DNA from 4 places in the Selenomonas sputigena ATCC 35185 genome. Region 1 is predicted to be linked to each of the others. Evidence: riboswitches for the same ligand, from Rfam matches in the RefSeq annotation. Region 1 holds a riboswitch; each other region holds the start of a gene.
What was found. A riboswitch is a leader RNA that binds a small molecule or an ion and turns the genes downstream of it on or off. The one in region 1 is predicted to bind cobalamin.
Positions count from the first base shown of each region.

Region 2: it holds a riboswitch for cobalamin, as region 1 does, so the genes downstream of both, SELSP_RS09270 (autotransporter outer membrane beta-barrel domain-containing protein) here and SELSP_RS06135 (TonB-dependent receptor plug domain-containing protein) in region 1, are expected to answer to the same signal.
Region 3: it holds a riboswitch for cobalamin, as region 1 does, so the genes downstream of both, nikB (nickel ABC transporter permease) here and SELSP_RS06135 (TonB-dependent receptor plug domain-containing protein) in region 1, are expected to answer to the same signal.
Region 4: it holds a riboswitch for cobalamin, as region 1 does, so the genes downstream of both, SELSP_RS09275 (TonB-dependent receptor plug domain-containing protein) here and SELSP_RS06135 (TonB-dependent receptor plug domain-containing protein) in region 1, are expected to answer to the same signal.

Region 1 covers NC_015437.1:1,372,825-1,377,542, reverse strand. The annotation lists gene mutY (A/G-specific adenine glycosylase) at 1-152, opposite strand, end outside; gene SELSP_RS06150 (C-GCAxxG-C-C family protein) at 207-602, opposite strand; gene pth (aminoacyl-tRNA hydrolase) at 993-1,649, shown strand; gene SELSP_RS06140 (radical SAM protein) at 1,646-2,884, shown strand; cobalamin riboswitch at 2,967-3,145, shown strand; gene SELSP_RS06135 (TonB-dependent receptor plug domain-containing protein) at 3,313-4,718, shown strand, end outside.
Region 2 covers NC_015437.1:2,018,904-2,023,621, forward strand. The annotation lists gene SELSP_RS09270 (autotransporter outer membrane beta-barrel domain-containing protein) at 1-3,316, opposite strand, end outside; cobalamin riboswitch at 3,613-3,767, opposite strand; gene SELSP_RS09275 (TonB-dependent receptor plug domain-containing protein) at 3,928-4,718, opposite strand, start outside.
Region 3 covers NC_015437.1:1,255,615-1,260,332, forward strand. The annotation lists gene folE2 (GTP cyclohydrolase FolE2) at 1-511, shown strand, start outside; gene SELSP_RS05665 (lysylphosphatidylglycerol synthase transmembrane domain-containing protein) at 551-1,552, shown strand; cobalamin riboswitch at 1,666-1,915, shown strand; gene nikB (nickel ABC transporter permease) at 2,145-3,089, shown strand; gene nikC (nickel transporter permease) at 3,086-3,898, shown strand; gene SELSP_RS05680 (ABC transporter substrate-binding protein) at 3,940-4,718, shown strand, end outside.
Region 4 covers NC_015437.1:2,023,721-2,028,438, reverse strand. The annotation lists gene SELSP_RS09285 (heavy metal translocating P-type ATPase) at 1-1,844, shown strand, start outside; gene SELSP_RS09280 (sugar phosphate isomerase/epimerase family protein) at 2,148-3,122, shown strand; cobalamin riboswitch at 3,242-3,445, shown strand; gene SELSP_RS09275 (TonB-dependent receptor plug domain-containing protein) at 3,674-4,718, shown strand, end outside.

The DNA of each region.
Region 1 (4,718 bases):
ATGATCTCGGACACCCACACGCGGTACGGTGTAGGCTCCTCACGCCACGGCAGTGCGCGTTTTTCGCTATGAAACCAGCGCAAGAGAGGCTCGGCGATCTCGTCGAGCGTTTCTATGTTTTTCAAGATGTTTTCCTGCGGTCTTTTTGCCATCGAAGTCTCCTCTGGTCATGGTGCTGCGCTGTGATACGGATGAGCGGCATAGGGTCACTTTGTTTCAGTCAGAAGTGCCGCAAGCTTTTGGCACATGTCAAAAACAAGTCCGTCACAGTTTTCTTTGCGTGCAATGCCTTTTTCTTCTGCGGCGGCGAGAAGACATCGGCAGTCCGTCGTGCCGTGGGCGGCGAGGAAGTCGTCAACAAGCTTCTTCGCCGTTTCCTTATCCTTGCCCGCTTTGCCGAGGATCATCAGCGCGGCGGTCAGCGTGCCGCAGGCGGATCCGTGCATCATGCCCGCGCCGAAGAACGCGCCGAGAGCGTCGGCTTCTTCTTTTTCCATGCCGATTTCGGCAACAAAGGGCACGAGGAGCGACTGCGCACAGTTGTAGTGACGGCCGCCCGGCTCCTGTCGTAGAAGTTTTGCTTCTTCTAGATGATGATTCATGATGATTTTCCTCCTTGCATTTTCTATAGGAATCACTGATAAATTCAGCCGCCCATCTTCACACATCTGCGCGACCTTATTTATCAGCGCTTCCTTTATTCTACCCGCTTTTTTCCTCGTGCGCAAAGGTTGTTTTGACAAGGCGCATTTCATACGGTAGAATCGTGGTAGCAGACTTGCCGCAGCGTTTTGCGGCGAGGTTTAAGGAAGCACTGATAAATTCAGCTACCCATCTTCACACATCTACACTGTCCTCTCGTCGTCGACAAATCCTCGACGTAGCCACTGCTACGCCTGCGGTTTGTCTCCTAGACAGGAACAGCGTATCTGTGCAAATCTGGGCAACTTCATTTTATCAGCGATTCCTTTAGAAACATTCGGAGGAATACGATGAAGATCATTGCCGGCCTCGGAAATCCTGGGGCGGAGTATGCACGTACGAAGCACAATGTCGGATTTATGCTTGTCGACGCCTTGGCTGAAAGACTTGGTGTCGATGCTTGGCGTGAGAAGTTCAACGCGCTTACAGCCGAAGGGCGCATCGGCGCACAGAAGGTGCTGCTCGTCAAGCCTTTGACCTATATGAATGAGAGCGGACGCGCGGTAGGCCCTCTGCTCGATTGGTACAAGCTCGCTCCTGAGGATTTGATCGTCGCGCACGACGACATGGACATCGCAGCGGGCACGATTCGTCTGCGGCGCAAGGGAAGCGCGGGCGGTCATAACGGCATCAAGTCGCTTCTCGCGCACATCGGTTCGGAGGACTTCTCGCGCGTGCGCATTGGCATCGGGCGACCCTTGCCCGGTTGGACGGTCGTCAAGCATGTGCTTGCGCCGTTTCCCGCAGACGACGCGCCGAAGATTCAAGAGGCGATTTCTTATTTATTGCCCGCCGTCGAGTGCATCGTGACGGATGGCATCGACATGGCGATGAACCGCTACAACCCGCGCAGGAAGAAGGCGGCAAAGCAGGAAGCGCAGGAGAGGGAAAGCGCGGAGAAAAGCAGCGCTGTACCGCAGGCCGAGAGGCAGGAGGGCGAAGCATGAAGGCGGAAATACGTGCGCTTTACGCCGATGAGGATGGGGCGATCTTCGATGCGCCGGGCATCGCGGGACTGGGGCGCTCGGGCAATACGCTCTTGCCGCTTACTCCTGCCGATCTCATTCCGCTGCCCGAGTCGGCGGACTTGATGTTCCTGCCCGATCGCGCGGCGATGGGAATGACGGCGACTGGCGAAATGCTGCCTCTGGCGGGACGCGCCGTCGCCGCCATCCTGCCTGCAGGCTACACGAGACTCTTTCTTCCTGCCTTTCAGCGAGAGGAAGGGGCTGAAAGGCTCGCTCTCTACGGTTATACGGCTGTCGTGCTCTATAAGGATGATCTCTATGCGGCGGCTCTCTATACGGATGAGAATACGAAGTGGGATCCCGTATACTACAACACGCGAGAGCTCAAGAAACTCGTGCGCCGCGTCGAGAAGGATCTGCCGGGCAACCGCATCGTCGAGCAGGTGGCGGGCTGCTCCTTGAAGTGGCACTGCTGCACGGCGCAGAATCTCTTTTACCGTCGCTGGGAAGCGGGCATACCGACGTCGCCTGTCTGCAACGCGAACTGCTTCGGCTGCATCTCCCTGCAGCCCGCCGAGTGCTGTCCTTCGCCGCAGAGCCGCATCGCGTTCCGCCCGACGCCCGAGGAGATCGCGCAGGTCGGCATCTACCACCTTTCGACTGCGCCCGACGCCATCGTGAGCTTCGGACAGGGCTGCGAGGGCGAGCCATCGCTTGCGGCGGATGCGATTGCGGCAGCCGAGCGCCTGATTCGCGCTGAGACGAAGCGCGGGCAGATCAACATCAACACGAATGCCGGCTATACTGAGGGCATCCGAAAGATCGTCGATGCCGGTCTTGACTCCATGCGTGTGAGCATCATCAGCGCCATCGAGGAGAGCTATGCGGCGTACTACCGCAGCAATTACACGCTCGCCGACGTCAAGGAGTCGATCCGCTACGCGCTTTCGCACGGCGTATATGTGTCGCTCAATATGCTCTTCTTCCCGGGCTTTAATGACCGCGCCGAAGAACTCGAAGCGTGGCGCGGCTTCTTTTGCGAATTGCCCGTCAACATGGTGCAGGTGCGCAACCTCAATGTCGATCCCGACGCCTTCCTTGAAATTATGCCCGAAGCGCAGGGCGAGGCGGTCGGCGCTAGAGAGTTTTTGGAACGGCTCAAGAGGGAGTTTCCGCAACTCGTCATCGGCAGTTTCAGCCACTATGTTGAATAGAGAAATTTCCATAATAAGAATGATTCCTATAGAATTTATTTTCTTGACATAGGGATAAATCAGTGTTATCCTGTTATAGAAATTTTATATCGTTGGATCAGGTGTCGTAAGACTTAATAGGGAATCCGGTAGAAGCCGGAGCGGTCCCGCCACTGTAACAGCGAGCCAGCCTGCAAGGAATGTCACTGGGGCAATGCCCTGGGAAGGCGCAGGTGCGCGATGAGCTGGAGCCAGGAGAACTGCCTGATGGACAATCGCCATTTGACCTGCGAGTGATGGGAAGGGGATTAAGGAAGCGCCGTTTGGCGTTTCTTCGGTTGCACGAACGCAATCCTCCCGGCGAAACTGCCGGGAATTTTTTGCACCGCCCTTATGCGCCTTTTCTGCTTTGCAGGAGGGGCGCTTTATTTTGGGAAAGGGTGATGTAGATGAAAGGCAAGAAACATCTGACATGGGCGGTGCTTGCGGCAATCGCGGGCGTGAGCTTTGCAGGCGAGGCGTATGCGGCGGAAAATGCGGCGGCAGGAAAGGCGGCAGCGAAAACGACGCAGGTGCAGGAACAAAGTGCGGAAACTGCAGAAAGCGGCGGTCATGATCTGCCCGATACGCTCGTGACGGCGCAGCGCAGGCGAAAGAGTGATCTCGATACGCCCGCGACGACGACAATCATCACAGCGAAGGATATTGAAAAAGCGGGCTATCGCAACGTATTCGAGGCGATCGACCAGCAGATCGGCTCAACGAGTACATCCTATGGCGAGGCAGGGCAGGATTTCGGCTTTGCTGCCGGCCGCATCACGCTGCGCGGCTATGACAGGGGTACGCTCGTCATGGTCAACGGCGTGCCGATGAATCTCAAGAATTACCCGAGTACTGAAAATATACCCGCCGCGATGGTCGAGCGCATCGAGATCGTCAAGGGAGCTGCATCTACACTCTACGGCGGCGAGGCTATGGGCGGTGTTATCAATATCATTTTGAAGAAGCCGAAGGAGGGAGAACCAGAATTTCAAATAAATCAAACGGTTGGAAATTATTTCAAGAAAAGTGAAGCAACCTATATGGGAGATCGTATCATCGTCGATGTGAGTCGTGAGTGGTCAAAGGATCTATCGCATTCCAACGGCTTTGGCATTGATAAGATCTCATGGGTTGATTGGTGGGTCGGCAAGGGAAAGAAAAGCCGTGTGGGACTCATCGCACAACTGACCGAAGAAATATCTCTGAACTACAACTATATGGAAGGTGATATTACCCGCGGGGGAATCCAGTACAGGAAGTCAGGAAATACTCTTGTTCCTACGGGGGTGAAATATAATTATCGCTATAATGATCGCCGCCATACAGCTAGTCTGGTTTACCAAGGGAAAGAAAATGGCATCCACGCTGTTCTTGGTTATAACTATCGTCAGGTAGATGGGTATGACTATATCAAAAATCAAAAAAATGACAGCAACGCAACGATGGATGGTCAGATTTTCGACTTGCAAAAGAACTGGAAGATTGGAAAAGATTCGCTGGTTTTGGGCTATTCTTATAAGCGTGAGGGCATCGATACGCCGGCGAAAGAGCGTACGGCTGTGCGCACGGGAAATGCGCTTTATGCTTCATACAGCAAGCAATTCACGCCACGTTTCAATTTCACACTCGGACTGCGTGGTGAATGGATCAATGATCCCGAGGAGGATCAAAGCGTCTTTATGCCGCAATTCCAGACGAATTATCAATTCGATCGCAATACAGCATGGTACATCAATGTTGGCAAAGCATTTCAGATGCCGACGGTAGATGATAGCTTCCGGTATAAGAATTTCAATCCGACAGGTCTTAAGCC
Region 2 (4,718 bases), 650 kb from region 1:
AGAGGTTCGCATTCCCCTTCCTCTGATCACCTACCAGATGGATGCCGTTGTTGTGCGCCTGAATCGTCGTCTTGCCGAGCGACTTCAGCTCAAGCGTACCACCGTTCACCAGAATGCCGGTGGACTCGTCGCCGCGACGCTCTCCCGATTGCGTACGGACATTGCCGACTCCGGTATCAATATTCAGCGCATGCCCATTCATATGGATACTGCCGTTCTTTCCTTTGCCCCACAAGATACCACCGAAATCATAGCGGCTGTACTCGTTCAGCGCCTTGACGGGATTGTCGCTGAGCTTGGGAGAAAATGCAGCGTCGTTGCTGAAGCTGTAGGTCGAGCCGCTGCGAACGCCCTTCTTGTCCCAATACTTCTGCTCACGGACTGCACCTTTCCAGTCGCCCTCCGCAATCTGACGTCCTTCGCCGATATCTTCCTTGACGCTTCCCTGTCCATTTGCTTTGAAGGTGATATCCTCCAACTTCTTCGACGCCGATGAAGCAGTCAGTCCTTCGGCGATCATTGCCTTGCCCTTGAGATGGCGCTCGGTAGCGGCAGCATCGTAGTAGAGCTTGCCCGCAAGCGCGTTCAGCGTCTTATGGACCGCAGCATCGTCCGACAGATTCACACGATCAGCATCTGTGGCGACCGTGATTTCAGCATTTTCCGCCGCACTCTTGATATGCGTGTCGCCCGCTTTGTAATGGGCGGTGTCCGTGCCGTCGCTTTCATGCTTATAGAACAGCTTTGCTTTGCCTTCGAACTTGTCAATGGTGAGATCCTGCGTATCATTCTGGTGAATCGCGCCGCCGTCCGACTTCAAATGTGTCAAATGACTCCTGCCAATCGTATCGCCGCCGATACCGACCGACTGATTATCCCAACGCGCACCATTTGCCAGCAGAAGACGAGTACTCCCGCTGCCCGAGCTGCCAATCTTTCCCTTGATGTAGGACTGTTCCGTATTGAGCGCTGCACCGAAGACGCCGCCATTGCCCTCAAGCAACACGTTGCCTTCGACCTTGACATCGCGCTCCGTCGAAGCAGCGTCAACGCCGTCACCGGCGCTTCTCGCATTGATGAATACCTTGCCTTGCCTCGTGATATGCACGGCTTTCGCATTCGCTCCGGCCATCATGCGTCCGCCGCCGATACGGATTTCGCCGTCATTCGAGGCATAGAGAAGATTTTCCTTATCCTGCTCGATATCGACAAGCCCCTTGATGTCGACGAGGGCGCTTCTCGATGATGCACCTTTTGCCGTGATGGCGTTGCCTTTTTCCCCGCTCGATGTATTGCGAATCTTAACTGCATGCGGTGCTGTATCGTCGTTTTCTATGACGATACGGCCATCTCTGCGACTGGTTGCCATGGCATAGATGCCGTGTTCTGAGCGCTTGCTGCCCGTAATATTGATATCGATGCCGCCCGCACGCTTGATTTCCAGATTTCCGGCAGTCGCCACGATACCGCTCGCATATCTTTCATCCGAGTCCGCCGTACTGTTCAGCGTCAGCCTATGAGCCTTCATATCGACAGTGACAGGCCCTTCAGGAGCCTCCTCATCAACCACGATACCGCCCGTATAATATCGCTGCGCAGGGATCACCTTGTTGTCGCTCGCCTTCGTGCGAATGATGACGTCCTTGTCAAAGGTATAGTGCCCGTTGTCATCGCCGTAGCCATCATTCTTCCACTTCTCGCTCAGATCCATGCTGTCAAAACCGACTTCTGCAATCTGCTGCGTCGTATCCAGCACGGCAGAAGCGGGCGGCGTAGATGGCTGTCCAGGCGTCGTGCCTGGCGGCGTAACAGGCGGCAAGGGAGCAGCGGGCGTACCGTCCGTGCTGCCTTGCCCAGTCGTCGCAGAGAACTTCATGCGCTCGACCTTGACTTCTGCCGAAGATGCCGTCAAGCCTTCCGCGAGCATTGCCCGACCCGTGAGATGGTCTTCCCCGCTCTTTGCTGCATCGTAGTAGAGCTTACCTGCGAGTGCGTTGAGCGTTTTATGAATCTGTTCTTCATTCGCTGCAGGATTTGTGCGGTCCGTCACCATCGTGACGAAAGAGTTCGCCGCCGCCTTTTTGATGTGCGTATCACCTGCCGTGTAGTGCGATGTGTCTGTGCCGTCGCCGCCCGTATGACTGTAGTAGATCTTTTGCCGACCCGCATAGTCGTCAATCGTCAGCTTGCCTGCATCATTTTGGAAAATGTTTCCCTCATTGCCATTCGTGCTTGAGAGTCGGGCAAGCCGCGTGCCGCGCCCGCCGTTCATCGTATCCCACGTCGCGCCGTTCTTCAAAAAGAGCGTCGTCTTTCCCGTTGCGCCAGCTTCCGTACCGCCGAGCCATTTGGAATCCGCTCCATTAAGGCCGAGGTAGACTTCGCCGCCGTTTTCCGTATGAATGGGACCTGCCAGCTCCGTCTTTTGATCCGCAGCATCGGTGCCCGCCTCATTCACATTGAAATAGGTTTTGCTCGATCCCTTCACCCACATCAACCATTGATCGCGCGCCTTGTTGTCGGCAATCTTCAGCTTGCCGCCGCCGATGCGCAGAACGCTGTCTTTAGCAGAATTGAATTCATCACCAAACTGAATGCCGCGCTGGATCTTCGGATCGTCAATATCCACGCGACGAATATTCAGCGTATTACTCTCTCCTGTCACATGAATACCATACGTACTCGGTGATTTCACGTTCCCCAGTCCGGCTTCCGTCCAATAATGGTAGACGGCTCCCGGTTTTATCGTGAACGTGCCATCCAGATTGAGCGTCGCTTTACCCGGCGCCCAAATGCCGCGGGCAAATTCTCTGCCTGCCCAAAGCTCATTGATCTGCACATCTGCATGGATATCCGCTTTCATCGGTTTTTTTGCATATTCGTCGAACCGAATGCCGCTTGTCGCACCGCCATGCTGATCGGCATCCTTCCAGTTTCCATGGGCATTGATGGTGATGAGACGGTTTGCCGCACTGGCATTGTTCTTATCGCTATGAACAGTTAACGTTGCATTAGGGCGAATATGAAGTCCCGAGGCGCGATTATTCTCATTCTTTAGATTGCGAATATCCAGTTTGAGATCGTGCCCTGCCATATCGAGCGTAAGCGAGCTGTTCGCATAAACAGCCGATGCGCCATTCACAATATTCCACTTGATCGTATTCTTATCTGCCTTGACCTCGGTATCCGCCGTCAGCGTCGTATCTTCCTTGATCGGTCCCTGCTCTGCCGCCCACGCCGGCACTTGCCATGAGCCTGCCAGCAAGGCTGCGGCAATGCCTAAAGTCAGTTGCTTCAGACGCGCTTTTTTCCTCATATCTTTATCTCTCCTTTGTTCTGTGAAATCGCTTTCTTCAGCGACTTCTTTTCTCTGCCATGTTTCTCAGCGGCGCAGTCCGCGCCATAAATACTCTCAAACCGCTTACCGGCCTGCCAGCCTTTCTAACAGGTTCTCAGCCTTTCCAACACCATTGCCATCGCCTCCCTTGACAGCACTCCAACAAAAAAACGCGACACAAAAAGAACACATAGCCTTCCATGAAAATGAGAACTGTCAAACGACAGCCCAAACTCCTTGGCCTGCTACGCGCCATCTTGTATCGCGCAAGTGACGTGACGAAAAGAAAACAGGCGGCACTCTGACTTAGCTCATCATCCTGCCATCTCTTTGTGAGAGACGTACGATGGCAGGACTCCCCATACAGTTGCGGAACAGCTCCGGATTCACACCGGATTCCCCACACTCAGCCTTGCGGCTTCCATTTCTTGTGGTATGAAGTTGTCTTGGCTCTTGGAAAGCTCTCAAAAGCCATGCCGTAACCAGCAGAAGCGCCTCCTCTTTTCTTTTATAACCTATACGCATTTATCATATCATAAATCAAACAATATGAATAGCCGTAAGGTATATGTTTAATTATTTTTTAATATTTAGAAGCTATGCTCCACGCCGACGACAAAGCTGCGTCCCGGAGCCGTCCACCACTGACCGGCTCCACCGTAGTTCACATTGGAACGCTCAGCATAGAACTTATCGAAGAGATTGTTGACCTTGAGATAGACCTTCGTCGTTTCCATGATCTTATAGTTCATGCCGAAATCGCAGACCCAGTACGACGTCTCCGGGAAAGCGTTGTCCACGGGACCCGGACGGTCAATCATGGCGCGTGCCATCAAGGATGCGTCGAATCTCCGATTCTTGTAATCCACACCGATATTCCACTGATGCGTCGGCAAATAACCATCAACATTTGCTTTGCGCTGTTCGGTCTTACCAACATGCGTGTTCGTATAGCCAAGGCGTGCACTCACATGTGAGTCAAAGCGCTTCGCAAGCTGCAGATCCCAGCCATGTGCATCCTCATCGCCAACGTTGATATTCTGATATGTCACGGGATGAAAGCCGATACGATCCTTGGAATGACGCCAATAGTAGTGCGCTGCAACATTCAGTCCTTTGCCAAAATCATGCGCAATACCGATCTCCCGCGTATCGCCGGACTCGGGCTTGAGGTTCGGATTGCCATATGTCGGCGCATAGAGCTGATTCGGCGTCGGGGTCAGGAAATACTCGGTATAAGCTACATAGGCATGAGTTCTAGGCGTAATATCATAGCCAAGGCTCACGCTCGGGCTTGTATGGCTGCCGAAAGCCGAATTGCTGTCGTAGCGAATGCCGCCGATGAGCTTGAGTGCAGGCGTGATGTTCCACTGATCTTGCA
Region 3 (4,718 bases), 120 kb from region 1:
CATCGAGAAGGAAGCGCCGGCAAGCGGCAAGAAATCCGTGCTCGACCTTGATTGCTTCTTTGAGGGCGAAAAGCGTGCGGGCGAGGCGATGTCGTTCCGTCTTGGCGTCACCGTGCCTGCGACATCCCTCTGCCCGTGCAGCAAGGCGATCTCGCGCTACGGTGCGCACAATCAGAGGAGTCTTCTGCAAGCAGTCGTCGAGTTCAAGCCGCCCGCGCCGTGCATCTTCATCGAGGATCTCGCCGCGCTCATGGAAGAGCAGGCGTCGTGCCCGATCTATCCGCTGCTGAAGCGTGAAGATGAGAAGTATGTGACGGAAAAAGCATACGAGCAGCCAAAGTTTGTCGAGGACATCCTGCGCGACCTCGTGCTCGCCCTACGTCCCTTGCCCGGACTCTTTTGGTTCTCGCTTTCCTGCGAGAATTTTGAGTCGATTCACAATCACAGCGCCTATGCGAGCCACGAAGAATATGTGAATTGCGAGGCGAGGACAGCCGGTAAAGAGCAATGATCTGAGAAACTGCGTCGGGCCGCTCTGAGGAGGTGTCAAATGAAGGTGTTCTGCAAGCGTTTCATCGTACCGCTGCTGCTCGTTTTCTTCATCTCGGGCGCCGTCATCTATTCGACGGTCGACATTCATACGTTGAAAAATCTCACAGCGTTCCAGCCGTGGTCCATCGCCCTTGCGCTCCTCTGCGTGAGCCTTGGTCTGACGCTTGACGGCACGCGCCTCATGCACCTCGTGAAGATCTCGGGCGAGCACATCACGCTGGGACAGGCGGTGCAGGTGGTCTTCGGCAACTACTTCCTCGCGCTTCTGACGCCGGGGGCAACGGGCGGCGCTGTGGCGCAGCTCATGTTCCTGCGTCATGCAGGCGTACCGGCGGGCAAGGCGACGGTGCTTGTCATCGTGCGAACCCTCGTGTCCATCCTCTTCCTTATATGCTGCATGCCGTTCATTTTCCTGCACGACGCAGGCATCCTGCCTGGCGTGGACAATCATACGCTGATGCTCGTCTCCGTCATCGCCTTCGTCATCATCGCACTCATCGCGCTTGCCTTTCGCGCGAATGCGTTCGACTACATCATCCTGCGCCTGACGAAGCGACTGAGTGCGAAGCGCAGCAAAAAGCTGCTCTCTTTCTATCGTGATCTCAAGATGGGTGTGCATCTCCTCGCGTCCTCGCCCAAGAGCATGCTTCGCATCTTTTTTGAATCAGGCTTAAGTCTCATGTTCATCTATGCCATCGTTCCGTGTCTTCTTTTGGGACTCGGCGTGACAGAAGCCGATTGGTACACGGTCATGGGGCGCATGATTTTCCTCAACATGCTGCTCTACTTCACGCCGACGCCCGGCGGTTCCGGCATCGCGGAGGGCGGATTCGTCCTGCTCTTTGCCGATTCCGTACCGGCAGGCACCGTCGGCATCCTCGCCGTTTGCTGGCGGCTCATCGCCGAGTACATCCCGTTCTTCATCGGTCTTTACTACACGCTCAAGGTATTTGGCAGAGATTTTATGCATCGCCAGATGGAGCAGCAGGAGGATGGCTGAGCGTACAGGTATATCGCAAGGAGAAATAATGTTTCTTAAAGAAAATTTTTTCGTGCGCTTGCCATGATAGGAACTTTGCTATATAATTACCGATAGTAATTGTTTTCTCAAAAATTCATACAGACGTCATAAGTGTCGCCGATGTATATCGGCGAGCGATGAGAGGAAAATGGGTGAAAGACCCATGCTGTCCCGCAGCTGTAATCGGGGAATTTGTTTCCATGGGAAACGCTGGAATCGCTGTTTCTTATGAAAGTGCTGAATGCGTCGGCACTTCCTGACATGTCACTGGGGAAAATCCGGGAAGACGGAAACAAACGATGATCCGAGAGCCAGAAAGCCTGCTTATGATAAGATTCATTGCTTGACTTACGAGAGATGAGGAGATGGATGCCAGGGTATATTCGTTGGCGGAATATACCCGTGGTATTTTGCGCTTGCAGGAAAAATCCGCATGTCTTGTCTTGGTTGACGGACATGCGTTTTTTTATGGAAATGCCGGATAGCTGGGCGTTTCCTTATAGAGACCGATTCTGAGGATTCGGTCGCAAATGTCTTTTTTATATGATTTTTAAGGAGATGAGGTATTGCATTGAAAGGAAAAGATTTGATACGTCGCCTGTGTCAGATGCTCATCACGCTTTTGGGCGTTACATTCTTGACATTCGGTCTGACGTATCTCGCTCCCGGTGATCCTGTAGAGATGATCCTGGAGACTGGCGATACGATGGTGTCGCAGGAAACTATCGAAAAGACACGTCACGAATTGGGGCTTGACCGTCCCTTCCATGAGCAGTATCTGCACTGGCTTTCCGGCTTGCTGCATGGCGATATGGGCATGAGCTATTCCGCCAAGATGCCGGTTGCCGAAAAGCTTGAGCAGAATCTTCTCGGCACGCTGCTTCTGGCAGGAACAGCAACCTTGATGATGCTCGTCGTTTCTGTGCCTTGCGGAGTCATCGCAGCTTTATATCGCAACCGTTGGCCGGATTATTTGATTCGCGGCGTGTCCTTTCTCGGCGTTTCGATGCCAAGCTTCTGGGTCGGCTTGCTGCTTCTCTTCGTCTTCGGTTTGAAATTGGGACTGTTCCCGATTTCGGGCGGCGAGGTCACTCTGGAAGGGTTGATTCTTCCGTCTGCAACCCTGGCGATCCTCCTGTCTTCCAAGTATACGAGGCAGGTGCGTATCGCCGTGCTCGAAGAGTTCAGTCAGGATTACGTCATCGGCGCCAAGGCTCGCGGTCTGTCCATGCAGCGCATTCTGTGGCGCCATGTGCTGCCCAATGCGTTTTTGCCGCTCATCACGCTCTTCGGTTTGGCTCTAGGCTGGCTCTTGGGCGGTGTGGCGATCGTCGAGATCGTCTTCGGCTGGCCCGGCATAGGCCGCCTGGCGGTGCGGGCGATCGAGATGCGAGACTATCCGTTGTTGGAGGGATTCGTTCTCTGGACAGCCATCTTCTACATGGTAGTCAACTTCCTTGTGGATCTGTCCTATGTGTATCTTGATCCGCGCCTGAAGAAGGGGGAGAGGCCATGAGCAAGGACGCAAAGCTCCTGCGCTTCTATTCCATATTGGCAGGGTTGATCTTCCTCACAGCGCTTCTCGCGCCCTTCATCTTGACGCAGGATCCCTATGAGTCGTCGATGCAGCAGGCATTTCTGCCGCCTTCCGCCGAGCATTGGTTCGGAACGGATAAACTCGGGCGCGATCTCTTTACGCGCGTGATTTACGGCGCGCGCATATCGGTGTTCATGTCTTTGACGGTCGTCATCCTCATCGCCGGCATCGGCTCTGCCATCGGCGTCGTTGCCGGCTATGTCGGCGGCAAGGTGGATACGATCATCATGCGCCTTGCCGATATGTTCCTCGCCTTTCCGGGCATCGTGCTGGCGATTGCCATTGCGGGCATGATGGGCGGCAGCGTGGTCAATGCCATCCTCGCTCTTGTCGCCGTCGGTTGGACGAAGTATGCACGCCTGGCGCGCAGCATGACGCTGAAGGTGCGCCAGCAGGATTATATCGCGGCGGCTGTGACGAACGGCACGCGTCCCGTGCAGATGTTTTTCCGCCATATCGCGCCCAATATCCTTTCCATCATACTGGTGACGGCAGCCGTCGATATCGGGGCGATGATGATGGAGCTGGCAGGTCTTTCGTTCCTAGGCTTTGGCGCGCAGCCGCCGACGCCGGAATGGGGACTCATGCTCAACGAAGGCAGGCAGGCACTGCAGACGGCGCCGTGGCTCATGCTGTTCCCCGGCGCCGCCATCGTCCTCGTCGTCGCCGTGTTCAATCTGTGGGGAGATGCGCTGCGCGATTGGCTTGATCCAAACAAGGCAAGCTGATGGTTTTACGATGTCTTATGATTTTAGGAGGCTGAAATTTAATGAAAAAGTGGAAGAAGTTGCTTTCTGTTGCCATGGCGGCGTGTTTGTCCGTGGCGGTATTCGCAGGCTGCGGCGGCAAAGAGGCTTCGAAGGATACCTTGCGCGTCGGCGTGACGAACTTCGCGGACTCTCTTGAGCCGACGGAAAATGCTTTCGGCTGGGTCGTCATGCGCTACGGTATGGGCGAGACGCTGACGAAGTTTGATGAGAAGATGAACATCCAGCCGTGGCTCGCAGAGAAATGGACGATCAGCGACGACAAGCTCACGTGGACGTTCAAGATCCGCGACGGCGTGAAGTTCTCGAACGGGAACCCGCTGACGGCAGAGGCTGTCAAGGCCTCCATCGAGCGCGCCTTTGCCAAGAACACGCGCGCCGCGACGTTCTTCAAGTACACGGAGATGAAGGCGGAAGGACAGAATCTCATCATCACGACGGACAAGCCGGCGCCGAGTATGCCCGGCTACCTCGCCGACCCGCTCTTCCTCATCGTCGATGTGTCGGCGGAAAAGGATCGCGACTTTGCAAAGCAGGGACCGATCTGCACGGGGCCTTACGTCTGCGAATCCTTCGTCAAGGAAAAGGCAGTCATGAAGAAGAATCCCAATTACTGGGACGGCGAGGTGCCGTTCGAAACGGTGGAGATTCCTTCGATCGACGATCCGAATACGCGCGCCATGGCGCTCCAGTCCGGTGAAGTGGACATGGCTGTGAACATCGCCCCGGGCGACGTTGGCTTGTTCAACGATACGAGCAAGTATCATGTCGACAAGATTGC
Region 4 (4,718 bases), 650 kb from region 1:
CGGCGGCATTCCTGCTGCTCGATCTCGTGCCGCATGTGATGGAGGAGTTCGGCGCGGAAGCGGCGCCCATGCAGATTTTGCCGTTCGACCCCGCATGGGTTACGGTCGTCATCTGCGGCATTCCGCTGCTCTACCTGTCCGTTTGGCGCATCATTTACAATCGCGGCATCAGCAAGATCTCATCGGCGCTTCTGATCTCGATGGCGATGTTTGCAGCGATCGCCATCGGCGATCTCTTCGCGGCGGGCGAGGTCGCCTTCATCATGGCGCTCGGCGCACTTCTCGAAGAGGCGATTACGGAGCGTGCGAAGAAGGGATTAAAGAATCTCCTCGCGCTTTCGCCGACGCAGGGGCGGAGAATCCGAAACGGCAGGGAGGAAATGATCGCGCTCGAAGAGATCGTGCGCGGCGATGTGCTGCGCATCCTGCCTGGCGAACGGATTCCCGTGGACGGCACGATTCTTGCAGGCGAGACTTCCGTCGATCAGTCCGTCATGACGGGCGAATCCCTGCCCGTCGACAAGGGTGTGGGCGAAGAGATCTTCTGCGGCACACTCAACTGTTTTGGCTCGGTCGATGTCGAAGTGAAGGAGGTCGGCGAGTCAAGCTCCCTGCAAAGGCTCATCCGCATGGTGCAGGAAGCCGAGGATAAGCAGGCGCCGATGCAGCGCATCGCCGACCGCTGGGCGAGCTGGCTCGTTCCCATCGTGCTCGTGCTCGCCGTCGGCGCCTATGCTGCGACGGCGAACATCATCATTGCAGTCACGCTGCTGGTCGTCTTCTGCCCGTGCGCTCTCGTCTTGGCGACGCCCACGGCGATCATGGCGGCGATCGGACAGGCGACGAAGCGCGGTGTCATCATCAAATCGGGCGAGACCTTGGAAAAGATGGGCAAGGTCGATACGATCGCCTTCGACAAGACAGGCACATTGACCTGCGGCAAACTCTCTGTCAGCGATGTCCTGCCCTTTGCTGAAACTGTCAGTGAAGAGGAATTGCTCCAAATCGTCGCCTCCGCTGAGGCGAGGAGCGAGCATCCGCTGGGCAAGGCGATCGTCGCCCATGCGAAGGCGCAGGACGTCGCGCTTGCGCCTTCGGAGAATTTCCGCATGACGGCGGGCAGGGGCGTCTCGGCAAAGGTCGCAGGGCGAAAACTCTTGTGCGGCAGCGTGAGCTTTCTCGCGGAAAACGGCGTCATGCCGGAAGCGCCGATGCGTGAAGCTTTGGAGCGCCTGCGCGCCGAAGGCAAGGCGCTCGTGCTCGCGGCGGAAGGGGAGAGGTGCATCGGTGCGCTCGCCCTCTCCGATACGCTGCGTCCCGAGGCGAAGGCGATGGTCGAGCGCCTGCACACTATGGATGTGCGCACCGTGCTCCTGACGGGTGACAACAAGGAAACCGCGGCCTACTTTGCGAGCCAAGTCGGCATCGACGAGATCCATGCGGATCTTTTGCCCGAAGATAAGGTCGCACACGTCAGGAACCTGCAGGAAAAGGGGCGCAAAGTTCTGATGATTGGCGATGGCGTGAACGACGCACCCGCCTTGAAGTGTGCTGACGTCAGCGCGGCGATGGGCGTGATGGGAAGCGATATCGCCGTCGAAGCCGCTGACATAGCGCTGATGCGCGACGATGTTGGCGAGGTGACCTACCTCAAGCGCCTCGCCAATGCCACGGCGACGACGATCAAGCTCAGCATCACGCTCTCGATGTGCATCAATTTTGTTGCCATCGTCCTGTCTCTCATGCAGGAGCTCAACCCTACGACGGGTGCGCTCGTGCACAATGCCGGCTCGTGCTTCGTCGTCCTGATCGCTGCGCTGCTCTACGATAGGAAATTTGACTAGAGTTTCATAAATATAAGAGCATGGCTTTGCATGAGTTGGATCTAATTTATGCAAAGTCCTATGGATTGCATAAGCTACACGCACAAACGTCCACTTTGTGGACATTGTGCGCCGCCCTTAATGAAAGTTTACCAATCCGTCTGCGCCCTTCGGGCTTGACTTCTTGGACTTTCATAGTAAATTCCATGATATATATCGTTCCGTCCAGATTCTTGACGTTGGATGTCCGTCTATGATAGACTGAACTTGCCATGTTTTTCAAAATGAAGGAATTTTTCAGACGATAATGAATCAGGAGATTTTATGCTGGAACTGGTGAATATATCGAATGCAGGCTGCGATATAGAGAATTTGCTGCAAAATAAAACGGAAGCCCTCCATGAATTCATTCAGCGCTACGGACTCGATGGCATCGAATTCATGCTCTGTGCGCCGTGGGATCGAGCGATGTATCCGCCCACGTATATCAAGGGCGTACATCTCCTTTTCTGGCCGTCGTGGCTGGATTTTTGGCGCGGGGATAAAGCTGCGCTCCTTGCAGAGTTCGGCACGGAGGAAAATATCCGCGCCTACTATGGCTCTCTTGATGTTGATGACTGGGTGGAAAGCTGGAAAGAGAATCTGCGCCAAGCGGCGACTTGTCGGCCGCAGTATCTCGTCTTTCATGTCGCGCACAATGTGACTTCGGAGATGTATACGCGCGAGTTCGCTCATACCGATGAAGAAGTCATCGAAGGGACAATCGAGCTTGTCAACGAGATCGCAGATGAGATACCGCAGGGTGTGCGCCTACTCTTTGAAAATCTCTGGTGGCCGGGATTGACATTTCAAAAGCCGCAGCTTGCAGGTGCGCTTTTGGAGCGCGTTTCCCATGCGGATACGGGCTTCATGCTCGATGTCGGGCATCTGATGAATACGAATGCTGATCTCACGAGCGAAGAAGATGGTGCACGCTATGTGAAGGAGATTTATCGAAATCTTGGCGAACTTGGCAAGCGAATCTACGGCGTGCATCTTCATCAATCGCTTTCGGGAAGCTATACGAAGCGCATGATGGAGGAGCATGCGGGCGAGCATCGCAGCCTGTCTTGGCAGGAAGCCATGGAATACGTCCTGCAGGTCGACCGCCATCAGCCGTTTCAGACGGATGCGGCGCGGCGCATCGTCGATCTTATCTGCCCCGACTATCTTGTGCACGAGTTCATACAGCGCTCGCGTACCGATTGGGAAGAAAAGCTGCAAACACAGCAAGAAGCTTTGCGGAATACGATTTCATAGAAACTGAATGTGTCGGTGATTTCTTAAAGATCAGAAGTGCAGAAATTCATAGTTTCTGATATTCCTACTTGACAAGAGTATTGTTCAATGCTACGCTATCTTTCGGAAACTAGCAAAACTTCATACCGATTGGATCAGGTGTCGCAAGACTTAATAGGGAATCCGGTATATGCCGGAGCGGTCCCGCCACTGTAGCAGCGAGCCGGTCTGCACGAGAAAAATCTTTGTGTTTCTTGAGATGGTCACTGAGGAGTCAATCCTTGGGAAGGCGCAGACAGGTGATGAACTGAAGCCAGGAGAACTGCCTGATTGACAATCACCGTTTGACCTGCGAGCGATGGGAAGGAGATTTTCGGCAGCGTATTTGCCTTTGGGCAAAGCGGCTTTTGCGGTGCCATTGTGATAGGAGTGTGCCCTTTCTGCGATGCAGGGAGGGCTTTTTTGTATGGGAATGGGAATGTGTGCTATTCTCGGTATTTATCCGTCGATAAAGCAAGGGCGGCGGCTGAATATAAATTTGTCTGTGGGCAGAATTTTAGGAGGAGATTGAAATGGGAAGAACAGGGTCGAGGAAGAAACTCGGCGCGACGGTGGCGGCGGCGCTTACGTTCGCTGCTTTGTATCCTGCGGGGGGGCAAGTGTTTGCCGCAGAAGCGGAGTCGACGCAGGATGCCGTATCGGAGCATTCGCTCGACGAGACGGTCGTCACGGCGACGCGCACGCCGGTACAGGAGCTCAAGGCGAATGCAAATATCACGGTCATCACGGGAAAGGATCTCGAAAAGCGCCACTATACGGATCTGACGCAGGCTCTGCGCGATGTCCCGGGCGTTACGGTCAATCAGTATGCGCCGGCAGGGTATAATAACAGCACAAAGTTCTATATCAATGGCTCGGAGGATGTTGTTGTTCTCATTGATGGTGTGAAGCAGAATTATGCAGGTGGCTTTGCGGCGTCACTGACATCAGCGATGAAGGATCTCAGCGGTATTGACCGCATCGAGGTGCTGCGCGGCTCGGCATCGACGCTTTACGGCTCGGATGCTAAGGGCGGCGTCATCAACATCATCACGAAGAAGGCGAAGAACGCGAAAGCGACGGTTGAGGCGGCTTATGGCAGCTTCGGCAAGCAGCTCTACAGTGTTGCTTACGAGGGCAGCGAGAACGGTCTTGATTGGCGGCTCAAGTATCAGAAGGACAAGAGCAACGACTTCAAAGATGGGCATGGCAATGAAGTTCCTTCAGGACTCGACGCTGATTCCGTCAACATACACCTCGGCAAAGATCTCAGCAAGGCTTCGTACCTTGTGCTCAACCTGCGCAGTTACAAGGATGGAGACCGCTATCAAGCGCTGTATGAAAAGCAGCAGGGATTGAAGCAGAATCGAGGACGCTACGATCATTTTGATGTAGACTTGATCTGGAATGCGAAGATTGACGATACCTCGAAGAATCAGATGGTCCTTTCCCGCAGCCGCTATAATTATAATCTCTTTTACCATAACATGTGGACGCCGCTAGGATCGAGCTACGAGATGGACGTCTACAGCTGGAAGCTCAGTGACCAGTATGATAAGCGCTTCGGCGATCATCTCC